2 regions of the Roseiconus lacunae genome follow, and region 1 is predicted to be linked to the other one. Evidence: riboswitches for the same ligand, from Rfam matches in the RefSeq annotation. Region 1 holds a riboswitch; the other holds the start of a gene.

Region 1 (4,663 bases):
TTTGCCGGCTGAGTTTTCCAAATGCTAATGTCAGGTCATGTCTGAGTGACTTGATCGATTCGGTTCCGACAGGGTCATCAAGTCCGAACCGAAAGAATTCTTCGATCGTTCGCAAACCTTCCGCGACACGATTGGCGGAAGCATCCAAGATTCGATACGCGGTTTCTTGAGAGTGGCTTTCCATGAATTGATCTCTCGTCGTGGTCCCGCGTCGAACAATGAATGAAGACGGGAGTTATCGCTATTGCTTCGCTGGGGCGGTCGATTGGCTGGCAATTGCTTTTTCGACAATCTCTGCGACATGCTGGCCAAGTTTCTTTGAACCTTCGGCAGTGTAGTGAACGTTCTTGGGGCGTTGAAGATCCGCGACCGATTCGGCGTACCGAAACATTGGGTCCGTTTCAATACCACCGACTTTGGCAATCGCTTTCGCGGCGGCGGCATTGTATTTCTTGGAATCGCCGGCAACCCGTCCGCCGGCACCTTCAGGAACCGGGGTCGTCTCGCGCCAAATGACAACTTTCGCTTGTTGCTTGATTCGTCGGAACAGTTTCTCGATGTTGGCTTCGTATTCGGTGATCGGTACTTGCTGATGCGCCCCTTCGGAATCGGGAGCGGCCAAGTTTTCGTTGTTCGGCCCCATATATTTCAAATCGTGCAGTCCCCAATTGGCGTGCACGACGTCCCACTTCCGATCGCCCAACCACTGTTCAATATTCTCGAGACCTCGCGTCGTCGGACCGCAGTTCGTTTTGGGGCGGTAAACGTTGGCCTTTCCGGCAAGCGCCTTCCGAGCATCAACGTGATAACCGATCGAAATAGAGTCACCGATCAGCAGTACGTTCGGCAGGTTGGGATCGGCATCGGGATCCGTAAATGCGGGGTTCTGAGGGCGTTGTGCGGCCGCAGTGAAGCTGACGGCCACGACGAGGCAGGCGACGGAAGTCATTCGCAGGAGGGACATTGGCACTGGAAGGCTAGTAGGGAAACGAAATTGAACCAGACCCCGCACATCGTAATCCCGTGGCGCATCGTCGTGTGCGAGATCGCGATCGCCATGCCGATTCGAAATGCGTGAGGCGGAAGAGAATGGTCAAAACCCGGACTGATGTGTCGGGGCGAACATTCGTGAGCAAAGCTCCCCTCTGACGAGGCGGTTAACGGACAGCCCACAACTTAGGTTGCCATTAATTTGGGGGAAGATTTGTGCGGGCAACTGTCATCCGATTGATCGGAACGGAGCACTGTTAGCCGCACAACCGCGCCAATCGTCGTATCGCAACCGGTTCGACAGATCACTCTCGTCGATCAGCGGACTTTACCGGCGTCCGCTGCGAATCTGACATAGTTTCGATAGTGAGGACGCTACTGAACGGCACGCGTCACCGGACACGAGTCATCGGGTGCGTTCCTCACTACGATTTGAATTAAACCTGGAGTTTGAAAATGAAAAAGTTCGCCAATAGCGTTGTTGAGTTTCTGAAAGAAGAAGATGGCCCCACCGCAGTTGAATACGCTGTGATGTTGGCTTTGATCGTCGTTGTCTGCTTGGCCGCAGTCGGAACGATCGGTACCGAGTCGAACAAAAAGTTCGAAGAAGTCGGTGCTGCCATCGCTGCTAACTAACTTAGCGGCGCAGCTCACTGCCGAGAATTTGATTCTCGTATCGACCCCGATGTCAGTTTTGGCGTCGGGGTTTTTTCATGGGCTTGTGGCACCGCGAAGAAATCCGCGAAGCGTCGCATTGATCACTGTCTTAAGCAAAGGTTTTTGGAACCAATGGCGGGGAACAATTGCATACGTTTGTGCTCCCGCCAGAGGATGGTCGAGGCATCTTATTCGTCACATCTGGATTAACGGCAACGTCCCCGTGATCGGTTGACTTTGTTCTTTCCCTTTTTTTTGACGAAGGCGGTTCGTGACATAGGTTTCTATCGAGAGCGGAACATGATGTTCGCTTCTGGGAGCCGGGCCATCGAAGGTCCAGATGGTGACCGGACAGCCGAAATCCCCTGATAAAGGCAAACCGTTCCGAAAGGGCGGGGCGCAAAGCTACGGGTCCTCCACGCAGGATCGCCGGGCTGCCGAGGGAACGATCGCGAGATCGCCGAGGCATGATGGAGACGTGGCTGCTTCTTTTTCGGGACCTTATTCGCGTTGAATTGGCCCATTAAGTCAACGTCGAAAGCCGAACCTGAGAAGCATTCGGCTTTCAACTGAGGAGTTTGAATAATGAAGAAGTTCGCACATAGCATCGTTGAGTTCTTGAAGGAAGAAGATGGCCCGACCGCAGTTGAATACGCTGTGATGTTGGCCTTGATCGTCGTCGTCTGCTTGGCCGCAGTCGGAACGATCGGTACCGAATCGAACAAGAAGTTCGAAGAAGTCGGAGCGGCCATCGCTGCTAACTGATCAAGTTTTTGGCGACCTTGTGGTATGCCAATGACTGTTTGAGAGACTCTCGGCGTTTGATCGGTGAAACGCGAAATCATTTCACCGGTCACGTCGAGTTCTTTTTGCGCTAAAGAACAAACATGAACTATCCACTGCTTCCCGCTGACGCCACCGAACACGTTTGGCAGCTTTCATGCTGTTTCATCACGTTGTTGTTCGCCATGTTCAGCTGGGTCTTGGGACCGCGTTGAAGTTGAACTGACACTGCCCTTCGCCCGCTCGAAGCACTCTTACAACCTACTAACCATCAAAATTTGTTCGCTACGGGGAGTCTATTCATGGAAACGCTAATCCAAGGAATCACGGAAAACTGGACCGTCTGGTTCGTCACCGTTGTGTTGATCGTTGCCGCGGTGATCGACGGCAAGATCTTAAAGGTTCCAAACTGGCTGACCTTTCCTTTTATTGTTTGCGGCTGGATCAACTGCACTTTCGAAGGCGGCCTTAGCGGGCTCGGCTACAGCTTGCTGGCAACATTTGTCGGAATGATGTTGCTGCTAGTTCTTCGCAACGTCGGTGGGATGGGCGGTGGTGACGTGAAACTGCTGATGGGCGTCGGTGCCTGGTTGGGCACCGTGGTCACGCTCTATGCATTTGCGGCAACCGCAATCGTCGGTGGCATCATGGCCGTCTTGATGGTCTGGAAAAGCGGCGAGTGGACAAAGCATTACGCTCAAGGCATGCAAATTTTGGAAGAATGGAAAACAATTCGTAAGCCTTCAGAACTCTCGAAGATCGCCCGTGAGCGAAAGCCGACCATGTATCTTCTCCCATACGGAATTCCCATGGCAATCGGCTCAATTCTCTATTTTGCCTACGCCGGAATGTTGGTCTGAACGCAAGATCAGACATTGGCATTCGGATACCAAAGAAACGGCTCTTTCTGGGGGGCGCGGTTGGCCTTTCGGTGCCAGTGATGGCAAGGCTTGTCGATTACGGCAAGCCTGTCAGACAGGTGGCTTTGAACCGTTAAGCCAATCCTGACTCTGTAGTCTGCGTGGTTGTAGGCAACCGCTTCCGATGTCCGAACGAAAAGAGCGGGTCGGAAGCTCCCTGCTAGCGACGTCCTCCACACCCAATACGCCTTTTCCTGGTCCTGTACCAGCCCGAGCCATGCGAAACAAATCACTTTTCCTGTTACTTGCCGGCATCTGCGGCACCATCGCGGCCGTTGGGGTCGGGCAATGGATGCAGGCGCAAAACGGCGGCACTCAGATTCAGATGGTGGAAATCCTGGTGACAACCCAGGCCATCAATGCCGAAGAACAAATCACCGCCGATAAACTCAGCCTCGAACAATGGCCTGCCGATCGCGTTCCGATCGGCTCTTCGGCAGATTTAACGCAGTTCGAAGGGCGGTTTGCAAAGGTTCCGCTCTACGAAGGCGAGCCGATGCTTGACGTCAAATTGATGAACGAAGTAGAGGACAAAGTTGTACCTCAAGGGTATTCCGTCGTTTCACTTGAGGCCGGTCGTGACGGAACAGTCAACTTAGTCAGCCCCGGTGACCGAGTAGATATCCGTGGGTTCTTCACAAAGGGTGAATTCTTTCCCAGCGATACCGCACTGGATGTATTGACCGGTGTGAAAGTTTACGGGATTGACGGTATCACCAAGTTCGGTGAGGAGAACCCGCGACCACGAAATGCAAGGAATATTCAGCTGCTGATTCGGCGGGCCGATGTTGATGCGTTTGATTTCGCCAAAAAGCTAGGCGAGATCTCGTTGTCACTTGGAAGCCCATCGGCGGATGAGGGCACGCTTGCCGAAGGCGAGATGAGTGAGTCGGCAAAGATGTTCCTGCAGGATTTACAGGATCGCCGCGACGAACAAGAGCGACTTCGTAAGGAAGCAGAGCTACAAAATCAGAACCAGAACCAAGACACGACCGAACCGATTCGAGCAGAGTCTCATGGCAAAAAAGTCGTCCACCGCATGGTCAAAATGGAAGGCGGACGCCTTGTCGAGTACGAGTGGCTTGAAGGCGAAACACTGCCGCGGATCAGTGGTGAGTTGAACCCCACGAATAGTCCATCGGGTGATGGATCCTCAACGACTGACACGACCGACACGCAACCCGCCGGTGGAGATGATTTCCTTCGCGGTGCGGACAGCCCCTTTTTCGCCCCGGAAACGGGTGAACAAGGCGAGTAGTTTGTACTGGCTTGGCGTATTGCACACAATTCAAATAGTGCTCGCAGTCCTCGCA
Region 2 (4,663 bases), 1.4 Mb from region 1:
CAATGCGGTCGTACGATAGGTCGCTTCGGACTGTTTAGGATTATGAATTTCAGAGTTGCAACGCCCGATCTCGACCAGGTCCTTTTCGAGTTGTCCCATCAATTCGTTCAGCGATCGCCCCATGCCATTGAGGACGGTTTTAAACTCAGACATGTCAACCGAATCGACGCCTTGACGATTGGCCAAACGACCAAGCATTGACTGTAGCTCACGTTGATTTTGGCGACTGGTGACCTCGACTTCGTCATATCGCTGCGCGGTTTGCTGGATCGTCGCACCCAATTCGTCCAGTTCACGAATTCCACTCGATGCCGGTGATTGTTGACGTTCGACGAGCATCGTTTGCAGACGCCGAACCCCTTGCCCAAACTTGTGCGACAGGAGTGCCGTAGCGACCACAGCGGCGATCCCTGCCGAAACCAGCACAACCACCCAACGTATATCGCTGGCCAGTTGGCTGCTTCCGAACGCCGCACCAGTCGCGACGATGGCCACTAAGGTATGACTTGTCAGAAAGGCGAAATTCGTTTTCATTGGTTTATTAAGTTGCGATGGGGTGGTTCGTTGGTTCGGCCGAACGGCGATTCGTGTTGATCGTTACCGCGATCACATTCCTGAAACGGCCGGGGACGAAACCGACCATGGTGAATCAGAACTTGCCCACTGTGACTCAAGCGTCTGTTGGGCGATACGCTGCAAACCATGGACGTCAAGGACGCTGATTACCTTGCCTTGGTATGTAGCCGTTCCGAGCATGAAGTTGGTGGTTTCGTCACTACGCTGAGTGGCGTCGATGTGGGTTTCGATTCCGTCGATCGCAATCACCTTATCTATCGCGATTGACCAATCGCCGAGTTGGTTTTCGATCACGATCAATTGACCGATGGTCGTTTTGCGTCGGGCTTGATTACCGACGATCGGTTCAAGATCGATCACCGGAAGAAACTCGCTGCGAAGATTTCCGATCCCTGATAAAGACGGGTGACTCAGAGGCACACGCGCGATCGTTGGCATGATCGTGACTTCGCGGACCGTGGTCGCAGGAATTGCAAAGATGGCATCCCCACAGCAAAACACGCAGTGCTTGTCGCTGAGGTTTTCGATCCGGGATCGTTGAGGGATTACGCTATCCATCGTCTTATTGGGGTGTTGTGTAATGGTGCTCTGACCACCGCGAAAGTTTCGTCCGTATTGCACTCAGGCGATTCAACGCCTGCTCACGATCACACCGTCACCGTTGTCCGGAGTGATTGTGCAACGCTTGTAACGCTTCAAACGCATCGGTTGCCTCCGTCGTCGTTTGCGGACCACATTGTTCGGCGAGGTCGTTCAGCCGACGAGTGATCTGTGTCGCAAACTGATCGAGTTCAAGCTCCCAAGCGTCGAGGGTTTCGACGGTCAGTTCGAAGTCATCAGGGGCGTTGGCGGCGGTAGGGTGATTCATGAAGAGGCCGTTAACGAGCGACGAGCGTGGTGATCGATTTATCCCAGTTGCTGCGATCGCTCGCAGTTACGTACTGTTGGATGATCTATTGAGCGGTGACCTTACGATCGATCAGCATCGCGACGGTCTCGAGCAACAACTCGGGTTCGGTCGGCTTGGACAGAAAAGCTCCCAGTTCTTCGCCGAGCACGGTCAGGTGCGGAGCGTCAGAACAGGTCAAAAAGATCACCGGGGTATTACTGTCCCAGTTGGAATTGGAGAACAATTCGTGACAAACTCCATACCCATCGAGTTCGGGCATGTTGATGTCGAGAACGACCAAATCTGGCTGTTCAGCGAGTGCGCACGTGACAGCTTGGCGGCCGTCTTCTGCCAATAGGACGCGGTACCCGGCTTCACGCAAGGTGCGATCGATCAGGCGGAGCACCGTGAGACTGTCATCAGCAACGAGGACCGAGCGTTCTCGCGCGGGTGCATGGCGTAGCCGGCCGAGAGTATCGGCGGACGATTGCGTTACGGTCATTCGATAGACTCCGGTATCGACAGGCATCGCAAAGATGCGTCAATACAGTGCGTGGGGTGTTCGTTCGGTAGTGCGGCCATCTCTCTTTGCGGAGAGATCCGTCACTTTGCGTGCACGACCTCGCGGTCGGCTTGCCTTTGTCGCGAGCACCCGGACACCGCCGGATGACTCACTCAAGGCCACCGCATCCACGCTTACACTGCGCAGGAGGTGGCACTCTGCGTGAAGGGTTGGTCACGGTGACAGAGAGTCAAGCGAAACTAGAGAAAGTCAGAAACAATTGGCCGCCCTTGCGGCCGTCACTTTTGACGAAGAGATTCCCGACTTTTGCCTAGGAAATGGATTGCGTTTGTCCGATCTAATTCGCGGCCCCCCCCAGACCTGCTATTAAACGTTCAAACATCGAATCTTCGAGAGCAGCGGAGAGTGAAATCCGTAATCGAGACGTCCCCGGAGGTACCGTCGGTGGGCGGATCGCGGGGACGAACAACCCCAGCTGTCTTAACTGAGCCGCCTTTGCCAAGGCATCACCGTCACCGCCGATGACCCAAGGCACGATCGGTATTCCAGCCTCGATGGTTTCGGTTTGCAGGCCAAGCGTTTGCCTTAGTCGCGCAGCAAATTTTGCAACTCGGTCACGGCGCTCGACCAATCGCTTCGGGTTTTGGAAAAACCGAGAAGCCGATTCGACTGCTAACGGCGACAACGCGGTACTAAAAATCAATGGCCGGCAATGATTAATGAGATAATCAACGATCACTTGCGGCCCGACAACAAAGCCGCCCTGACTGCCGATCGCCTTGCTAAGCGTTCCGATCCGAATCGGCACGCGTCCCTTCAAACCGAATGCTTCGCAAGCCCCCGATAAATGCTGGCCCAGAACTCCCGTACCATGGGCTTCGTCAACGATCAACGTTGCGTCGTAGCGATCGGCAATGTTGACAAGATCCGGCAATGGCGCAACATGCCCATCCATGCTGAATACCGATTCGGTGACGATCCATACCCGGCGATAATGCGATCGTTTCTGCCGCAGCAGTTCGGCAACGAAGGTGACGTCTCGATGGGGATAGACAACACATTCGCTTCGGCTTAGTCGGCATCCATCGATTAGCGATGCGTGATTTAACCGATCACTGAGAATAAGATCATCTGACTTGCAAAGCGTCGCGACGGTTCCACTACAGGCGGCAAATCCGCTCGGAAACAATGCCGCACTTTCGGTTTGCTCGAACTCAGCCAATCGTTCAGCGAGCGCCCCGTGCTGTGCCGACCATCCACAAACGAGGGCACTCGCGCCGGCGCCGCCAACGCTTGTCTTGGCGTTGAAGGGTTCGGCCGCAAGTCCAAGGTAGTCATTGGTGCCGAAGTTTACCAATACTGTTCCGTCGGCATCAATTAGTTCGGTCCCTTTCGATTGTCGCGGAACGAGTCGTCGAATACGCGACTGTTCCTTCAATGAAACAAGTGACGATTCGAAATCTTGCCAATCTTGGTCACGGGACATAGAAGGATCAGTCGAGCGAGTGCAATGTTTCAATCAAAAATGCGGTGTGAACGTCGGCCGACAGAAGTGAGTCCTTGAGATTGCACCCAACCCGAGCGATCGCGATCCGGCGAACCCTAAGATCATATGTGAATCATTGCGTTAGAACAGTCGACCAAGGACTGCAAATACTTGATCAACCGTCACTTCATCGGCGAGTCGCCTCGGAAGATTCCCCGTGGCCGCTTCGGTCCTCATGACGGACTCAGGTTCCGCGTTCGCTTGACGTGCGCCGATTGCATTGAGTACTCGAAGCGCATCTCGTGGTGTGAGTTGCCCATCACCGTTGGTGTCCACGTAATAAGGCGATTGATCCGGCAAATCGATCGTTGATTGTCGGGCGATTTGATTGATCACAATCAACGCATCTAGCGGTGTGGCCGTCCCCGACTGGTCTACATCGGCGAAGTCTAAGACGTTGGTTAGAATCGGGCGGACGTTCCCCTCGATCGAAATTGAAAATGAAAGTGCCTCGAAATCAGTCGAAGCGATGATCGCATAGGTTTCACCAGCGGTCAGTGACGCGGTGATCTGGTTTCCCGCATGGACACCAAGGTCAATACGATCATCGTTAGTGATCCATAATTCACTTCCGATGTGATTTGCCGTGTTAATCTGCAACGTCGAATCGGTCATCGCTTCGACCATCAATGTTTGATACCCAGACCAGGCGGGCAGTGTGAAGTCGCCGTCGACTTTCGTCGTAACGATTGCCTGGTAGCCAACGTCAACGATCGAACGCTGTCGCAGCAGCGAACTCACATCGACATTCTGATTTTGAGTTTGGTATTGAAATTCGACAAGTTGCCGAGTGACTCCGCCGTCCACCCAGTACTCACCGGCGGGCAAGAAAGTCGATAGTCGCCCGACCTGGTCGGCGTCGGTACAAAAGTGTTCTGAAAAAGTGGCATCGATGGATGTCACCAAGACACACCCCTTACCACGATCGCCCAATTGGCCCGGCCCATCCATTCCGATCTGCTCGCCGAGGTCAAACCAACCGTTACGGTTCTGATCGTCAAACATGACGCCTGTCAGATAGCCACCGATCGAAGCGTTTCGTGAGAGTGTATGAGTCGTTAAGAAGTTGGTGTCCGAAGAGACTTGGCTGAAGCCATCGATCGTTTCGTATGCGATGCCAATTGCGTCA

What was found. A riboswitch is a leader RNA that binds a small molecule or an ion and turns the genes downstream of it on or off. The one in region 1 is predicted to bind cyclic di-GMP.
Region 2: linked by a shared signal. The riboswitch ahead of FYC48_RS00775 (response regulator transcription factor) and the one ahead of FYC48_RS06135 (Flp family type IVb pilin) in region 1 are both predicted to bind cyclic di-GMP.

Annotation. Positions count from the first base shown of each region.
Region 1 is NZ_VSZO01000001.1:1,630,798-1,635,460, forward strand. Features, by position in the region: gene FYC48_RS06120 (thiamine phosphate synthase) at 1-184, opposite strand, end outside; gene FYC48_RS06125 (SGNH/GDSL hydrolase family protein) at 242-964, opposite strand; gene FYC48_RS06130 (Flp family type IVb pilin) at 1,447-1,626, shown strand; cyclic di-GMP riboswitch class I at 2,011-2,089, shown strand; gene FYC48_RS06135 (Flp family type IVb pilin) at 2,233-2,412, shown strand; gene FYC48_RS06140 (A24 family peptidase) at 2,733-3,290, shown strand; gene cpaB (Flp pilus assembly protein CpaB) at 3,568-4,608, shown strand.
Region 2 is NZ_VSZO01000001.1:226,927-231,589, reverse strand. Features, by position in the region: gene FYC48_RS00790 (methyl-accepting chemotaxis protein) at 1-534, opposite strand, end outside; gene FYC48_RS00785 (chemotaxis protein CheW) at 607-1,134, opposite strand; gene FYC48_RS00780 (hypothetical protein) at 1,232-1,444, opposite strand; gene FYC48_RS00775 (response regulator transcription factor) at 1,530-1,994, opposite strand; cyclic di-GMP riboswitch class I at 2,031-2,113, opposite strand; gene FYC48_RS00770 (aminotransferase class I/II-fold pyridoxal phosphate-dependent enzyme) at 2,326-3,474, opposite strand; gene FYC48_RS00765 (dockerin type I domain-containing protein) at 3,616-4,663, opposite strand, start outside.